2 regions of the Actinoallomurus sp. CA-142502 genome follow, and region 2 is predicted to be linked to the other one. Evidence: predicted binding sites of a transcription regulator. Region 2 holds the regulator's gene; the other holds the start of a gene.
The links. The regulator HrcA, encoded in region 2, represses chaperone genes, less so after heat shock. The targets are predictions, from matches to a motif close to TTGGCACTCTCNNNNNGAGAGTGCCAA.
Positions count from the first base shown of each region.

Region 1: groL (chaperonin GroEL) is a predicted target of HrcA. The motif match lies at 3,971-3,997, and genes of this name have one in related genera.

Region 1 is NZ_JBNJMY010000001.1:2,134,298-2,142,825, forward strand. It holds gene ACQEV1_RS10420 (VOC family protein) at 1-69, shown strand, start outside; gene ACQEV1_RS10425 (alpha,alpha-trehalose-phosphate synthase (UDP-forming)) at 100-1,521, opposite strand; SAM riboswitch class I at 1,701-1,869, shown strand; gene thrC (threonine synthase) at 1,885-3,129, shown strand; gene ACQEV1_RS10435 (MoaD/ThiS family protein) at 3,126-3,404, shown strand; gene ACQEV1_RS10440 (cold-shock protein) at 3,656-3,856, shown strand; gene groL (chaperonin GroEL) at 4,129-5,751, shown strand; gene ACQEV1_RS10450 (hypothetical protein) at 5,866-6,468, shown strand; gene ACQEV1_RS10455 (ArsR/SmtB family transcription factor) at 6,494-7,273, opposite strand; gene ACQEV1_RS10460 (TetR/AcrR family transcriptional regulator C-terminal domain-containing protein) at 7,340-7,822, opposite strand; gene ACQEV1_RS10465 (FAD-dependent oxidoreductase) at 7,794-8,528, shown strand, end outside.
Region 2 is NZ_JBNJMY010000001.1:3,575,537-3,584,064, forward strand. It holds gene lepA (translation elongation factor 4) at 1-209, shown strand, start outside; gene ACQEV1_RS17325 (LLM class F420-dependent oxidoreductase) at 268-1,128, shown strand; gene ACQEV1_RS17330 (SDR family oxidoreductase) at 1,147-1,902, opposite strand; gene ACQEV1_RS17335 (ATP-binding protein) at 2,062-2,538, shown strand; gene hemW (radical SAM family heme chaperone HemW) at 2,586-3,794, shown strand; gene ACQEV1_RS17345 (DUF4870 domain-containing protein) at 3,787-4,317, opposite strand; gene ACQEV1_RS17350 (DUF4870 domain-containing protein) at 4,327-4,896, opposite strand; gene ACQEV1_RS17355 (DUF3097 domain-containing protein) at 4,956-5,780, opposite strand; gene hrcA (heat-inducible transcriptional repressor HrcA) at 6,037-7,050, shown strand; gene dnaJ (molecular chaperone DnaJ) at 7,051-8,181, shown strand; gene ACQEV1_RS17370 (DUF6924 domain-containing protein) at 8,270-8,528, opposite strand, start outside.

The DNA of each region.
Region 1 (8,528 bases), 1.4 Mb from region 2:
TACGGGATCGAGGCCGTGCTGCGCGACGACTCGGGCAACTGGTTCAGTCTGACGCAGCGGACGCGGTGACCGCGCGCGGCGTACGGCCGGCGCCGGACCTCAGCCGAGAGCGGCGAGCTGGTCGGCGAACCAGCGCTGGGGCGGCAGGGCGGTCGCGACGGTGGCGAGGCGCTTGCGGCGTTCGGCGCGTTCGTCGGCCGGCATCAGCAGGGCCCGGTGCAGCGCCTCCGCGGTCTGCGACACGTCGAAGGGGTTCACCATGATGGCGTCGTCGGACATCTCGTCGGCGGCGCCCGCCTGGTCCGACAGCACGAGGGCACAGCCGTTCTTCGACAGCGTCGGGCCCTCCTTGGCGACGAGGTTCATGCCGTCGCGGATCGGGTTCACCAGCAGCACGTCGGCCAGGCCGTACGCCGCGAGCGAGCGAGGGTAGTCGTCGTTGACCTGCAGAATCAGCGGGTCCCACGTGCCGTCGCCGAACTCGTCGGAGATCTCGGCGGCGATCCGCTGCACGGCGGCGGTGTACTCCCGGTACTCCGGCAGGTCGTGCCGCGACGGGTAGGCGAACGCCAGGTGCACCACCCGGCCGTGCCACTCGGGGTGCTTGGCAAGCAGCTCGCGGTACGCGGCCAGGCCGCGCACGATGTTCTTGGACAGCTCGGTGCGGTCGATGCGCACGATCAGCCGCCGGTCGCCGACCTGCTCGCGCAGCGCGGCGGCGCGGGCGGTCACGTCCGGCTCGGCGGCGCGGGCCCGCAGGGCGTCGCCGTCGACGCCGAGGCCGTGCACGCCGACGCGGGTGACGTGACCCTGGTGGGTGACCGTACGGGCCGCACGGTCGACGTCGGCGCCGAGGATCTCCGCGCAGCAGTCGAGGAACGCCTCGGCCCAGCGCCGGGTCTGGAACCCGGCGTGGTCGGCGCCGAGAATGCCCTCGAGCACCTGGTTCCCGATGTCGTCCGGCAGCAGCCGGTAGTACTCCGGCGGCGCCCACGGCGTGTGCGAGAAGTGTGTGATCTTGACGTCGGGCCGGCGTTCGCGCAGGAGCGTGGGCACGAGTGTCAGGTGGTAGTCCTGCACGGCGACCTTCGAGCCCGGTGCGGCGTCCTGGGCGAGGGCGTCGGCGAAGGCCGCGTTGTAGGCCTCGTAGGACTGCCAGTCGCGGCGTGACCGCGCGTCGAAGAGCGGTTTGTTCGGGGTGTCGTACAGCATGTGGTGCACGAACCACAGCGTGGAGTTGGCGACCGCGTTGTAGGCCCGGTGGAAGGTGCCCGCCGGGATGTCCAGCATGCGGACGGCGCCGATGCCGGGGACGTCCAGCCGGCCCTCGGTGGCGCGTCGCGCCGCGGTACGGTCGGCGTCGGACAGCGTGGCGCAGACCCACAGGATGTCGCCGTCCAGCTCGGCCAGCGCGGAGACGAGCCCGCCGCCGCCGCGTCGCATCGAGAGTGCGCCGTCGTCGGCGAGGGAGAAGGAGACCGGACCACGGTTGGACGCGACGAGCACCTGCGTGTCAGCCATGGGGGGAGAGTAACCGGCGGCCGTCGTCCGCAATCGCCGAAGGTCGGCCTCTGTCCGTTTCGTGACCATACGGATGCTCGCCGTGGCGTGAGATGTGTCTCTGCGTCTCGCGCGCTGAGACCGCGGGCTGGCCAAAGAACCGGTCAGTCACGTATACAGTTCCTGATACAACTCAATACAGCTCATCCAGAGGGGTGGAGGGACCGGCCCGTCGAAGCCCCGGCAACCCTCCCGGACACGCGGTCCAGTGCGGCGCAGCCGCGCCGCAACTCGCCGATCAGATGCGAGGCCGCCCGGGACAGGTGCCAACTCCGGCTCGTGACCAAGGTGGCACGAGAAAGATGAGGAGAGAGGCCTCGCTCCATGTCGCAGACCGCCGTCCGAAACCTCGGCCCCGCGACCGCACTTGCGTGCCGCGAATGCGGTGAATCCTACGATCTCGGCCCACGCTACGCCTGTGAGCAGTGTTTCGGCCCCCTGGAAGTCACCTACGACTACTCCCGCGTGAGCCGGGAGCGCATCGAGGCGGGCCCGCGCAACATCTGGCGCTACCGCGACCTGCTCCCGGTGCCGTCGAACGTCGCCGACACCCCGAACACCGAGCCGGGCTTCACCCGCCTGGTCCGCGCCGACAACCTCGCCGAGGCGCTCGGCGTCCGCACGCTGTGGGTGAAGGACGACAGCGGCAACCCCACCCACTCGTTCAAGGACCGCGTCGTCGGGGTCGCCCTCGCCGCCGCCCGCGAGCTGGGCTTCAAGGTGCTGGCCTGCCCGTCCACCGGCAACCTCGCCAACGCGGTGGCCGCCGCGGCGGCGCGCGCGGGCATCCGCAGCGCGGTGTTCGTCCCGTCCAACCTGGAGCAGCAGAAGATCGTCACGACCGCGGTGTACGGCGGCACGTTCGTCACCGTGGACGGCAACTACGACGACGTCAACCGGCTCGCCTCCGAGATCGCCGGCGAGCAGGAAGACTGGGCGTTCGTCAACGTCAACGTGCGGCCCTACTACGCCGAGGGCTCCAAGACGATCGGGTACGAGGTGGCCGAGCAGCTCGGCTGGCGGCTGCCCGACCAGATCGTCGTCCCGATCGCCTCCGGCTCGCAGCTCACCAAGATCGACAAGGCGTTCCAGGAGCTCATCAAGCTGGGCCTCGTCGAGGACAAGCCGTACAAGGTCTTCGGCGCCCAGGCGACCGGCTGCTCGCCGGTGGCGGCGGCCTTCAAGGCCGGGCACGACGTCGTACGGCCGGTCAAGCCCGACACCATCGCCAAGTCGCTGGCGATCGGCAACCCGGCCGATGGCCCGTACGTCCTGGACGCCGTCCGGCGTACCGGCGGGGCCATCGAGGACGTCTCCGACGACGAGGTGGTGGACAGCATCGCGCTGCTCGCCCGCACCGAGGGCATCTTCGGCGAGACCGCCGGAGGCGTCACGCTGGGCTCCCTGCGCAAGCTGCTGGCCTCGGGCGCGCTCGACCCGGGCGCCGAGACCGTGTTCATCAACTCCGGTGACGGCCTGAAGACCCTCGACGCGGTGGCGCCGATCGCCAAGCCCTCCGCGAACATCGCTCCCACCTTCGACGCTTTCCGAAAGGCAGGCCTGGTATGAGCTCGATCAGCGTGCGTATCCCGACGATCCTTCGGAACTACACCGGCGGTGAGTCCGAGGTGACCGCGTCCGGGACGACGGTGCGTGAGGTCGTGGCGGATCTGGAGGCCAGTTTCTCCGGTATCGCCGCCCGTATCCTTGACGAAAACGGCAAAATTCGTCGTTTTGTCAACGTCTACGTCGGCGAAGAGGATGTCCGATTCGCCGACGGCCTCGACACCGCCACCCCTGATGGCACGCAGGTCTCGATCATCCCTGCCGTCGCCGGCGGTTAGGCGGACGCTCGCGTCAGGGCATTTTTTACTAGCCCGTGCCGAAGTTCCCATTTCTATAAACTCACATTGACCAGGATCGGCCGTCCGTTCATCTTGGGTAAAGGGTGTTCCACGGACCGTAGCCGTGTGTATGGTCGGCGATGGTCATCGCGGCGCACCCGTGCTGGCCGTCGGGTTCCGCGCCTCCGGCGGGCTCGAGTCGGTAGCCGTGGGAATGACCACGGGAATTGCCCTGGTGGGAGTTGTTAGGAATGGCACAAGGCACCGTCAAGTGGTTCAACGCGGACAAAGGCTACGGCTTCATCGCGGTCGACGGTGGCAGGGACGTGTTCGTGCACTATTCGGCCATCCTTGCTGATGGTTACCGCAGCCTCGAGCAGGGGCAGCGGGTCGAGTTCGAGATCACGCAGAGTGACCGGGGTCCGCAGGCGGAGTCGGTGCGCCCGCTCTGATCCGTATAGCTCGGTCCAAGGCCCGGCGCCTGGTGCGCCGGGCCTTGACGTGTCGCTGACCAGGTAGGACGGGGTACGGCTTGCACTCTCCTGGGTAGAGTGCTAAACACGACATTGGCACTCGGCCATTGAGAGTGCCAGCCTTGAATAAGCGATCGAGGCGACGAGGCCTCACACCCGGCGGCGGCATGGAAGCCGCCGGACAGGTCGTCCGTCGCGGGCGTCGACTCGATCCAGTGATAGCCACCCTGTTCCGGGAGGATCTGGAGCCTATGGCTGCAAAGATGATCGCGTTCGATGAGGACGCGCGGCGCGGCCTCGAGCGCGGCATGAACCAGCTCGCCGACGCCGTCAAGGTCACCCTCGGTCCCAAGGGCCGCAACGTCGTTCTGGAGAAGAAGTGGGGCGCCCCCACGATCACCAACGACGGTGTATCGATCGCCAAGGAGATCGAGCTCGAGGACCCGTGGGAGAAGATCGGCGCCGAGCTGGTCAAGGAGGTCGCGAAGAAGACCGACGACGTCGCGGGTGACGGCACCACCACGGCCACCGTGCTGGCCCAGGCGCTGGTCCGTGAGGGCCTGCGCAACGTCGCCGCCGGCGCCAACCCGATGTCGCTGAAGCGGGGTATCGAGTCCGCGGTCGAGCGGGTGAGCGAAGAGCTCTCCAAGATCGCCAAGGACGTGGAGACCAAGGAGCAGATCGCCTCCACCGCCTCCATCTCCGCCGGTGACACCTCGATCGGCGAGATGATCGCCGAGGCGATGGACAAGGTCGGCAAGGAAGGCGTGATCACGGTCGAGGAGAGCCAGACCTTCGGTCTGGAGCTCGAGCTGACCGAGGGCATGCGCTTCGACAAGGGCTACGTGTCGCACTACTTCGTGACCGACCCGGAGCGCATGGAGGCCGTCTTCGACGACCCCTACATCCTCATCGCCAGCTCGAAGATCTCGGCCAACAAGGACCTCGTTCCGGTCCTCGAGCAGGTCATGCAGAGCGGCAAGCCGCTCGTCATCATCGCCGAGGACGTCGAGGGCGAGGCCCTGGCCACCCTGGTCGTCAACAAGATCCGCGGTGTCTTCAAGTCCGTCGCCGTCAAGGCCCCGGGCTTCGGTGACCGCCGCAAGGCCATGCTGCAGGACATCGCGATCCTGACCGGTGGCCAGGTCGTCTCCGAGGACATCGGCCTCAAGCTCGAGAACACCACGCTGGACATGCTCGGCCAGGCCAAGCGCGTCGTGGTGACCAAGGACGAGACCACCATCGTCGACGGTGCGGGCAACCCGGACGACATCGCCGGTCGCGTCAACGAGATCCGCGTCGAGATCGACAACAGCGACTCGGACTACGACCGCGAGAAGCTCCAGGAGCGCCTCGCCAAGCTCGCCGGCGGCGTCGCCGTCATCAAGGCGGGCGCGGCCACCGAGGTGGAGCTCAAGGAGCGCAAGCACCGCATCGAGGACGCCGTCCGCAACGCCAAGGCCGCGGTCGAGGAGGGCATCGTCCCCGGTGGCGGCGTCGCGCTGCTGCAGGCGGGCACGGGCGCGTTCGACAAGATCGAGCTTGAGGGTGACGAGGCCACCGGTGCCTCCATCGTCAAGCGCGCGCTGGAGGAGCCCCTCAAGCAGATCGCCGTCAACGCCGGCCTCGAGGGCGGCGTCGTGGCCGAGCGGGTGCGCTCGCTAGAGCCGGGCCAGGGCCTCAACGCCGCGTCCGGTGAGTACGTCAACATGTTCGAGGCCGGGATCATCGACCCGGCCAAGGTGACGCGTTCGGCGCTGCAGAACGCCGCGTCCATCGCGGCGCTGTTCCTGACGACCGAGGCCGTCGTCGCCGAAAAGCCCGAGAAGGAGAAGGCTCCGGCCGCTCCCGACGCGGGTGGCATGGACTTCTGAGTCCGACAACGTCAGGGGCGGTCCTCGGTGCTGGGGCCGCCCCTTTCGTTATGCCTCTTTTCAGGCGAAACGAATACCGTCCGCGGACTGCCGCGTCGGTCGTACACTTCGCGCGTGGACCTTTTCAACACCCCTGTGCTCGTTTACGACCAGCCGCCGGAGATGTTCTCGGTCGAGGCGAAGTACACCATCTGGAACCCGCAGGGCCAGCCGGTCGCCAATGTCGCGGAACAGGGCGTGAACGGAGCCCAGAAGGCCTGGCGGGTCCTCAACCAGCGCCGCAACGACCAGGCCAAGCGCGACCTCCTGGTGACCAGGCCCGACGGCATGCCCTATTTCTGGGTGAACAAGCCGTACTCCTACGTCGGCACACCGAAGATCGACGTCGTCACGCCGCAGGGGCAGTTGATCGGCCATCTCCGTAAGCGGGCCCTGCAGGGCTACGAGATGCTCGACGCGTACGAGCGCCAGATCGGCTACTTCGACCATCTGAGCTCCCAGGTGACCGACTGGCAGAACGTCCAGATCGCGACCTTCCGGCGGGCCGGAGGCGTGGGCGACTACATCTCGCAGATGTTCAGCGGCGCCGACCGCTACGTGCTGCAGCTCAACTTCCAGCTCCCCGAGCCGATCCGCACGCTGACGCTGGCCTGCCCGCTCGCCTACGACACCACCCGGTCCTCCAACCGCGGGATGGGCGGCTTCCTGGGCATCTGAGGGGTCCTGTCCGGGGGCCGCTTTCTCACAGCGGCTCGCCGGACTCCAGGAGCGACTTGAGGCTGGCGATGACGTGCGGCCAGCCGTTGCTCACGTCCGGGAGTACGGCGCTGTCGGGATCGAAGCCGTCATGGATCACGGTGAGCTTCACCGTCGCCCCGGTCGGCTCCAGCTCGAACGTGACCTTCGACCGGGGTTCGGCGGCCAGTGCGGCCAGGGCGTCCGCGGACTTGCCGGCGTACTCCGCCCACTCGGGCGTGAAGGTGTGCCAGGTGTAGGACAGCCGCCGGTACGGCTCGCTGACCAGCACCAGCTGCTCCGGATCGGCCGTCTCGAACCCGCCCTCGCGCCAGGTCATCGGCGCGCCCGCCGACCAGTCCGTACCGAACTCGACGCCCCAGTAGCGCTTGGTGAACACCGGGTCGGTGAGCGCCTGCCAGAGCTGTTCGGGCGTGGTCCGGATGTAGGTGACGTAGACGAACTCGGGCCTGCTCATCAGGCGGTCCTCCAGTGAGGTCTTCAGGTCGGCGAGCGCGCGCACCCGCTCGCGGTCGTACCGGCTGATCCAGCGTTCGGTGATCTCGTTGATGGGCGCGGCGTTGAGGTGGTGCAGCTTCTCCCGGCCGTGCCAGGCGGTCGTCACGAGGCCGGCGGCCTCCAGCACGGCGAGGTGCTTGGCGACGGCCTGCCGGGTCATGCCGGACTCGGCGCACAACTCCCGCAGGCTCTGCCCGCCCCGCGTGTTGAGGCTGTCGAGCAGCCGCCGGCGTGTGGCGTCGGCGAGCGCCTTGAAGACCGCGTCCATTCCCATCCCTCGAACAAAGGCAACCTTTCGGTTGCGGTGAAATTTAGGCAACTGGAAGGTTGCATGTCAAGGCGACTCGGTGCGGCCCGCCTGGACGGCCAGTTCCTTGCAGATCCCGACGAGGCCGAGTTCGAACCGGTGCGTGAGCCCCGGGCGGCCGGTGAGGTCGTCGGCCACGGCCACCAGGTCGGGGTAGCGGTCGGCGGGCAGGCCGCGGAGGAACTCGTTGACCTGGGTCAGGCGTGCCTGGTTGGCGGCGCCCTTGCCGAAGGCCACCTCCTGGCCGGCGAAACCGACGACGTAGAACATCAGGAGCAGGTAGCCGTAGCCGGAGAGGCGGTCGTCGAAGCCGGCCCGGCGCAGGACGCCGATGACGTGGTCGGCCAGCCGCAGCCCGTTCGGGCCGAACGGTATCCGCCCGGGCAGCAGCCTGACCACCGAGGGATGCGCCAGGAGGACCTGGCGCAGTTCGAGCCCGATGGCGACCAGTCGCTCCATCCAGTCGCGGCCGTCATCCTCTGTGCTCCGGCGACGGAGGATCGGCTTCACCGTCTACGAGAGCGACCAGTCCCTGACCTCGCGTCCCCAGGGCTACCGCATCCACGTCGACGAGCACGGTGACCAGGCGCTGGCCCGGGTCCTGCCCGCCGACCTGTACCGGCTGTTCCGCGCCACCGCCGGTGTGCCGCGGACGCGCACACCGGTGTTCGACGACCAGCTCACCAGGCTGACCGTGCTCGAACCCGCCGACGACGGCGTGCACCTGGCGGTCAACCGGCTGACGTTACGGCAGATCCTGCTCAGCGGCGTGCGGGACGCCGTCGTCTTCGGCAGGCGGCTGACCCGCCACACCACGGCGGCCGACGGCCGCGTCACCGCGCACTTCGCCGACGGCACCCGGGTGACCGGGGACGTCCTCGTGGCCGCCGACGGCGTGAACTCCGCCGTGCGCCGCCAGTACCTGCCGCATGCCCGCGTGGTGGACACCGGGCTACGCCAGTTCTACGGCAAGGTGCCGCTGGACGAGCGGACCCGGCACCTGTTCCTCCCGGAGATGCACGCCGTGTTCACCCCGATCGTCGGGCCGAACAAGAACTATGTCGGCGTCGCGCCGGTGGAGTACCCCGAACCGGTGACGCGGGCCGTCACCCGTCTGGCCCCCGGCGTACGGCTGACCGACACCACCGACTACATGACGTGCTCGTTCGGTTCGCGCCCCGAGTTCCTGCCGTGTACGGACGAGGAACTGCACGCC
Region 2 (8,528 bases):
GGATCATCGCCCGCGAGAACATCCGCGCCATCCGCAAGGACGTCCTCGCCAAGTGCTACGGCGGTGACATCTCCCGTAAGCGCAAGCTGCTGGAGAAGCAGAAGGAGGGCAAGAAGCGGATGAAGACGATCGGCCGTGTCGACGTCCCGCAGGAGGCCTTCGTCGCCGCCCTGTCCACCACCGCCGCGCCGGAGAAGGGCAAGAAATAGCGCGTCGCCCGGCCGGGTTGTCGTCTGTCACACGTCGACACGAAGGTGGGATCCGAACATGGAACTGGGCCGCATCGGCATCTGGGACGTCGGGCTGCGCAACGAGGACCCGCGCGCTGCGGGCGAGATCCGCGAGGCCGCCGCGGAGCTGGAGGAGCTCGGGTACGGCGCGATCTGGCTCGGCGCCAGTCCCGGTGTACGCCACGCGCGCCCGGTCCTGGCGGCGACCTCTCGTATCGTCGTCGCCACCGGCATCCTGAGCATCTGGGACTACGAGGCCGCGGAGGTGGCCCAAGAACAGGCCTCCGTCGACGCGGAGTACCCCGGCCGCTTCCTGCTCGGCCTCGGCGCCAGCCACGGCGCCCTGGCCAAGGACTACTCCAAGCCGTACTCCACGATGGTGGACTTCATCGACCGTCTCGACGCCGCCGGGTCGCCGAAGTCCGGTCGGGTGCTCGCCGCGCTCGGACCCCGGATGCTCGCGCTGTCGCGTGACCGCGCCGCGGGCGCCCATCCGTACCTCATCACGCCCGAGCACACCGCCACGGCCCGCGAGGTCCTCGGGCCGGACCCGCTGCTGGCCCCGGAGATGAAGGTCGTCCTCGACACCGACCCCGAACGCGCCCGCGCCACCGCGCGCGGCCGCCTCGCGGGCTACCTCGGCCTGCCGAACTACACCACCAACCTGCGGCGTTTCGGCTTCACCGACGACGACTTCCGCGACGGTGGCAGCGACCGGCTGGTGGACGCGACGTTCGCCTGGGGCGACGTGACGGCGATCCGCGAGCGGATCGAGGCGCACCGCGAGGCCGGCGCCGACCACGTCGTCCTCCAGGTCGTGACCGGCGAGGACGGATCCCTGCCGCGGGCGCAGTGGCGAGAGCTCGCCGACGGGCTGGAGCTGCGACAGCACGGCTGAGCCGCGCGTCAGACCGGATCAGAGGACCTGTTCGGTCGGCCGCACGAGTATCTCGTTGACCGCGGCGTGGCGAGGCCGGGTCACCATGAAGACCACGGCGGCCGCGATGTCGTCCGGTTGGAGCAGGCCGTAACCGGTGGGCCTGGTCGCGTCGGGCGCGTGCGCGCGGCCGCCGGTGGTCAGCTCGGTGACGACGACGCCCGGTTCGACGAGCCCGGCGCGTACGTGGTGCTCGGCGAGTTCCTGCCGCAGGGCCTCGGAGAAGGCGCCGACGGCGTGTTTGGTGGCCGCGTAGACGTTGCTCATCGGGCCGGGCACTCTGCGTCCCGCGGCCGAGCTGATGGTGACGATGTCGGCGACGCCCCTGCGGTGGCCGGCGGCGGCCCGGGTCAGGTACGGCAGGGCCGCGTGGGTGGTGTTGAGGACCCCGTTGAGGTTGACCTCGACGGTGCCGTGCCAGTCGGCCAGGTCGGCGGTGAGGGCGGGCCCCCACGTGCCGCCGCCGGCGTTGTTGACCAGGATGTCGATGCCGCCGCAGTCGCGGGCCGCGGCGTCGATCGCGGTGCGGACGGCGTCGGCGTCGGTGACGTCGGCCTGGTAGACGTGGGCCCGGCCGCCCGCACGCGCGTCGACGGTCTCGGCGAGAGCGGCGAGCCGGTCGCGGCGCCGGGCGAGCAACGCGACGGTCGCCCCTTCGGCGGCGAGCGCTTGCGCGACCGCGGCGCCGATGCCGCTCGACGCGCCGGTGACGACTGCTGAGGTGTCGCTGAGCACGGTATTCAGCCGATCTGTCGGTTCTTCGGTCGGGTGGGCTCGCCGGTCGTGGTGCGGCGAGCCGGACAACATCCTGGAACGAGGTTCGGTGTTTTTGCGTCACACGGGGGTAGACACGCCGTGCTCGCGGTTCGACGGGGAGGAACATTGGACGCTGCCATGGCAGGGCGGGGAGTTCGCCGTGACGACTCACCGCGCGATGCGGACGGCGGCGCCGCGGGGGACACGGCGCCGCGCAGCACCATCACCCTGCCGGGCGTCGAGCGTTCGGTGGCGAACGGCCGCCGGTTCGTACGCGAGACGCTCGGGTCGTGGCATCCCGCTCTGGAGAAGGTCGCCCTGGGGGTGAGCGAGCTCGCCACCAACGCGATCGTGCACACGCCGAGCGGTGACGGGGGACAGATCACCATCGGCCTGTCCGCGTACGGGGAGGTCGTCCGCGCGGAGGTCACCAACGACGGCGCGACGGCGAGCAGGCCACGGCTCCGCCGCGACGCTCAGTCGGAGAGCGGCCGGGGCATCCTGATCGTCGACGCGCTCGCGGAGGCCTGGGGCGTGATCGAGCGCTCCGGGCGTACGACGGTGTGGGCGGAGTTCCGCGGCGCGTCCTGGCGGCTTCCGGTGCCCGGCGTCTGACCGGGGCCACGGCGCGGGCACCCCCGCGGGGGCGGCACACTTGAGACGTGCCATCGACGCTGCCCGACGGGGACCCGGTACCAAGAGACGGAGCGCTGCCCGCGAGCGCCCTGGCCGGCCTGGGCACTCGTCCGTTCGGCTTCTACGTGCACGTGCCGTTCTGCGTCACGCGCTGCGGCTACTGCGACTTCAACACCTACACCGCGACCGAGCTGCGCGGCGCCTCACGCGAGTCCTACGCCGACACGGCGATCGCCGAGATCCGCATGGCGCGGCGTGTGCTGGGCGACGCCGACCTGCCGGTGGAGACGGTGTTCGTCGGCGGCGGCACGCCCACGCTGTTGCCGGCGGGCGACCTCGGCCGGGTGCTGGAGGCGATCGGCAAGGAGTTCGGGCTGGCCGCCGGCGCGGAGGTCACCACCGAGTCCAACCCCGAGACGGCCGATCTCGCGTACCTGTCCGAGCTGCGCGAGGCGGGCTTCACCCGCGTGTCGTTCGGGATGCAGAGCGTGCGGGAGCACGTTCTGACCGTGCTCGACCGCACGCACACTCCGGGCCGGCCGCAGCAGTGCGTGGCCTGGGCCCGGGAGGCCGGGTTCGAGCACGTCAACCTGGATCTGATCTACGGCACGCCGGGTGAGGGCGACGCCGACTGGCAGGCCAGCCTCGACGCCGCCGTCGCCGCCGGGCCCGACCACGTCTCCGCGTACGCCCTGATCGTCGAGGAGGGCACCCGCCTGGCCACGCGTGTACGCCGCGGGGAGCTGGCACCGCCCGACGACGACGCGATGGCCGACCGCTACCTCGCCGCCGAGGCCACTCTCGGCGGGCACGGCCTCGGCTGGTACGAGATCTCGAACTGGGCGGCGAGCGAGGAGGCCCGCTGCCGCCACAACCTGCTCTACTGGACCGGCGGCGACTGGTGGGGCGTGGGCCCGGGCGCGCACAGCCACGTCGGCGGCACCCGCTGGTGGAACGTCAAGCACCCGGCCGCGTACGCCGCCCGGCTCGCGGAGGAGACCACTCCCGCGCACGCCCGCGAGGTGCTGGAGGACGCCGACCGCCGCTTCGAGCGGATCATGCTGGAGCTGCGGCTGGCGGACGGCTGCCCGCTCGACCTGTTCGACGACCCGGCCGCGGTGCGCCGCGCGGTCGGCGACGGCCTGCTGGTGCCCGAGGCGTACGAGGCGGGCCGTGCCGTCCTCACCCTGCGCGGGCGGCTCCTGGCCGACGCCGTCGTCCGCGACCTCACCTGATCATCCGCCAGCAGAGCCCCGCCGGGATCCGGTACATCTCACGCCGGCCGGCCTTGACGGCGCCGATGATCAGATACACGAGATGCGCGATGGCGAAGGCGAAGATCGCCGCGATCGCGACGATCGCCAGCGCCGGCAGCCGTGCCATCGCGCCGACGATGGCGACGGCGAACGCGCCGAAGAAGACGGCCAGGTAGCTCAGCGCCAGGTTGAGGGCCTGCGCGCCGTGGAAGCGGACGAACGGCGACTCATCCTTGCGGGCCAGGTACACGATGAGCGGGGCGAGGAAGCCGATGACGAACTGGCCCAGGTACCCCAGGAGCGCCCACGTCGTGTCGTCCGATCCGGTGATCCCCGGCCCGTACGGGGGCGGGGGACCGTATGGCGGCGGAGGCGGCGGCGGGCCGCCGTACCCGCCGTAGCTCGGCGGCGGGCCGTAGTACCCGCCCGGGCCGGGAGGCGGCGGGGGATCGGACGGGGGGTGCCAGCCGCCGTGCGGCGGGCCGCTCTCAGAATCGGCCATGGAGACTCCTCACCGGAAGATCCGCCAGGCGACGAGCGCGGGCAGGCGGTACCACTCGCAGCGGTTCGCGCCGATCGCCGCCCTGGTCGTGAAGAAGCAGTCGGCCGCCAGCGCGAGCAGCACGAGCAGCAGCCAGTCGGGGCCCTTGAAGTAGGCCAGCAGCAGCGAGAGAGACGTGCAGACGAACATCGCCACGAACAGGTTGAGCGCCTGCATGGCGTGGAAACGCGCGAAGTGCGACGTGCGTCCCTTCGCGGCGAGGACGATCGCGGGGGCGACGAAGCCGGACACGAACATCCCGACGTAGGCGGGTACCGCCCAGCGCTCGTCCTCGTCGTCCACCGGGCCGCCGGTCGGCGTCTCCGGGCGGCGACGTTTCTCCGGCGCGGCGTAGGGGTCGTGGGGCGGCGCCGGATGCCCGGGAAGGGCGTACCCCGGCCGCGGGTACTGCTGCGGCCCGTACTGCGGCTGCCCCCCGTACGGTGGCTGCCCGTACGGCTGTCCTCCGTACGGCGGCCCGCCGTGGTGCTGGCCGTAGGTCATCGCGTGCGCCCCCTCCGGCGGGACAGGTCCTGACATGTCCCCTGATGCGGTGTCGCAGTTTATGAGACGCGGGCGCGGCGCGGACGGTTGCGCGGTCAGCCGTCCGCCGGGGGATCGGTGACGAAGTCGATCAGTTCCTCGACCCGGCCGAGGAGTGCCGGCTCCAGGTCCCGGTAGGCGCGCACCCGGCCGAGGATGGTCTGCCAGACCTCGCCCGGCTCGCCCTTCCAGCCGAGCGCCGCGATCACCCCCTCCTTCCAGGGGATGCCGCGCGGGACGTCCGGCCAGGCACGGATGCCGAGCACGGCCGGCTTGACCGCCTGCCAGATGTCGATGAACGGATGACCGGTGACCAGCACGTACGGCGACTGGACCCGCTCGGCGATCCGGGACTCCTTCGAGCCCGCGACCAGGTGGTCCACCAGCACGCCCAGGCGGCGGCCCGGCTCGGGGCCGAACTCCTCGACGATCTCCGGCAGGTGGTCGACGCCCTCGAGGAACTCCACGACCACGCCCTCGACGCGCAGGTCGTGCCCCCAGATCTTCTCCACCAGCTCGGCGTCGTGCTTGCCCTCGACGTAGATGCGGCTCTCCCGCGCCACCCGGGCCCGCAGGTCCCGTACCGCGATGGAGCCGGAGGCCGACAGCGCACGGCCCGGCGCGGCCGTGGGGCGGACGAGTGTCACCGGCCTGCCGTCGATCAGGAACCCGGCCTTGGTGAGCGGGAACACCCGCCGCTTGCCGAATCGGTCCTCCAGCGTCACCGCGTCCTTCGCGCAGGCCACGACCGCGCCGCAGAAGCCGCTGGAGGGATCTTCGGCCACCAGGCCGGGTTCGGCCGCGATCTCGGGGATCTGGCCCTTGCGCGGACGCCGCCAGTCGCCCGCGAGAACGTCATCGCCGTAGTCCTTGCTCCGCACGGGCCGCAACGTACCGGGACCAACCCGGCCGAGCCGGGACCAACACGCCCGCGAACCGGTACGCTTGCGCGCCGGCGTAGATCGCGGACGGCGGAATACCGGTGCGGCGAACGACGTTGCGCCACTGCGTGGCGGTCCCGCAGCGATCCGTGCGCGCCGTCGTTCATCACCGCCGACCCACCGCGACGGTCGCCGATCGCCGTACACTTGGCACTCAAGAACGTTGAGTGCCAAGCCGACCGTGGGAGGTGAGTGCGTGCTCGACGATCGCAAGCTGGCGGTGCTCCGTGCCATCGTTGAGGACTACGTCTCCACCAACGAACCCGTGGGCTCGAAGGCGCTGGCCGATCGCCACAATCTCGGCGTGTCCCCGGCCACGATCCGTAACGACATGGCCCTGCTCGAGGAGCAGGGCTACATCGCCCAGCCGCACACCAGCGCGGGCCGGGTGCCCACCGACAAGGGATACCGGCTCTTCGTCGACCGGCTGTCGACGATCAAGCCGCTGTCCGCGGCGGAGCGGCGCGCCATCGAGACGTTCCTCGCGAACGCCTACGACCTCGACGACGTCGTGACCCGCACCGTGCGGCTGCTGGCGCAGCTGACCCGGCAGGTCGCCGTCGTCCAGTACCCCTCGCTCACGCGCTCGGCGGTACGCCACGTCGAGCTGGTGCCGATCGGCCCGGAGCGGCTGCTGCTGGTCATCATCACCAACACCGGCCGGGTCGAGCAGCGCACCATCGAGATACCCGAGAGCGTCACGGAGGAGTCCATCGCGCACCTGCGCGCGCTCCTCAACGCCCACCTCGACGGCTGCTGGCTGAACGACGTGCCCGGCGTCGTCGCCGAGGTGCCCGACCGGCTGCCGCCCGACGATCGGCCGCTCGCCGCGACCGTCCTGTCGGTGCTGCTCGAGACGCTGGTCGAGAAACACGAAGAAAAGATCGTCATCGCCGGCGCGGCGAACCTCGCCCGCGCCGACTTGTCCCAGAGCCTCCGTGAGGTGCTGGAGGCCTTGGAAGAACAGGTCGTCCTGATGCGGCTGCTCGGCGAGATGGGGGATCCCGCCGGCCTCACCGTACGGATCGGCACCGAGAACCCCCACGAGAGCCTGTTCACGACCTCGGTGGTCGCCAGCGGATACGGCGCCGGCGACCAGGCCGTGGCGCGGCTCGGCGTGCTCGGTCCGACGCGGATGGACTACCCCGGCACGATGGGAGCGGTACGCGCAGTGGCACGGTACGTCGGTCAGATTCTGGCGGGGTCATAAGTGGCGAACGACTACTACGCGACCCTCGGAGTACGCCGCGACGCGGGTGCGGACGAGATCAAGAAGGCCTATCGCAGGCTCGCGCGCGAGCTGCACCCGGACGTCAATCCCGATCCCGAGACCCAGGATCGGTTCAAGGAGATCACCCAGGCGTACGAGGTGCTCTCCGACCCCAAAAAGCGTGAGATGTACGACATGGGCGCTGACCCCTTCGCACCCGGCGGCGGCGCCGCGGGCGGCGGATTCGGGGCGGGCTTCCCGTTCAGTGACATCATGGACGCCTTCTTCGGCACGCAGGCCCAGCGCGGCCCGCGCAGCCGGGCGCGCCGCGGCCGCAACGGCACGATCCGCGTCGAGCTCGACCTGTCCGAGACCGCGTTCGGCACCACGCGCGAGCTGACCGTCGACACCGCGATCGTCTGCACCAACTGCACCGGCGCCGGCACCGCTCCCGGCACCCAGCCGGAGAGCTGCGACATGTGCCACGGCCGTGGCGAGGTGCAGCAGGTCACCCGGTCCTTCCTCGGCCAGGTCATGACCTCCCGCGCCTGCCCGCAGTGCGGCGGCTACGGCAGCGTGATCCGCACCCCGTGCCCCGAGTGCTCCGGCGACGGCCGGGTCCGCACCCGCCGCACGATCAAGGTCCGCATCCCGGCCGGCGTGGAGAACGGCACGCACATCCAGCTCGCCGGCGAGGGCGAGGTCGGCCCGGGCGGCGGCCCGGCCGGCGACCTGTTCCTGGAGATCGTCGAGCGGCCGCACGCGATCTACGAGCGGCAGGGCGACGACCTGCACTGCACCGTCCAGGTGCCGATGACCGCCGCCGCGCTCGGCACGTCGCTGACCGTGGAGACCCTCGACGGACCGGAGGAGATCGACATCCGGCCCGGCACCCAGTCCGGCCAGCAGATCCCGATGTACGGGCGGGGCGTCAAGCACCTCAACGAGAACGGCCGCGGCGACCTGATGATCCACGTGAACATCGAGACGCCCACCAAGCTCGACGAGGAGCAGGAGGAGCTCCTGCGCCGCCTGGCCGTGCTGCGCGGCGAGGAGCGGCCCCCCGGCAAGTTTTCACCGGGCCAGCAGGGCTTCTTCTCCCGCCTGCGCGACGCCTTCAACGGCCGCTGAGACCTACGACCCAGGCCCCGGCTCCCTCGCGAGGGAGCCGGGGCCTGGGGACGTTCGTCGAGTCAGCCCATCGCCGCTCGCGGACTGATCACCAAGTCCGCCCTTCGACGGCCTTCAGGGTCTCGTCGTCCATGTAGTCCTCGATGTCCTGGTTGCCGATCGACAGGTTGGCCACCATGCTCCCGACCTGGTCGGGATCCAGCCGGAAGGCGCACCCGATGCGGCCCTCCAGGGGCACGGCCAGGACCCGGTGGCCGGGGTCGCGCATGGTGTCCCCGTCCGCGATCAACAAGACCTCACCCCATTCGCGCAGCACCGCCATCACCTGCTCCGGAGCGGCGCCCTCG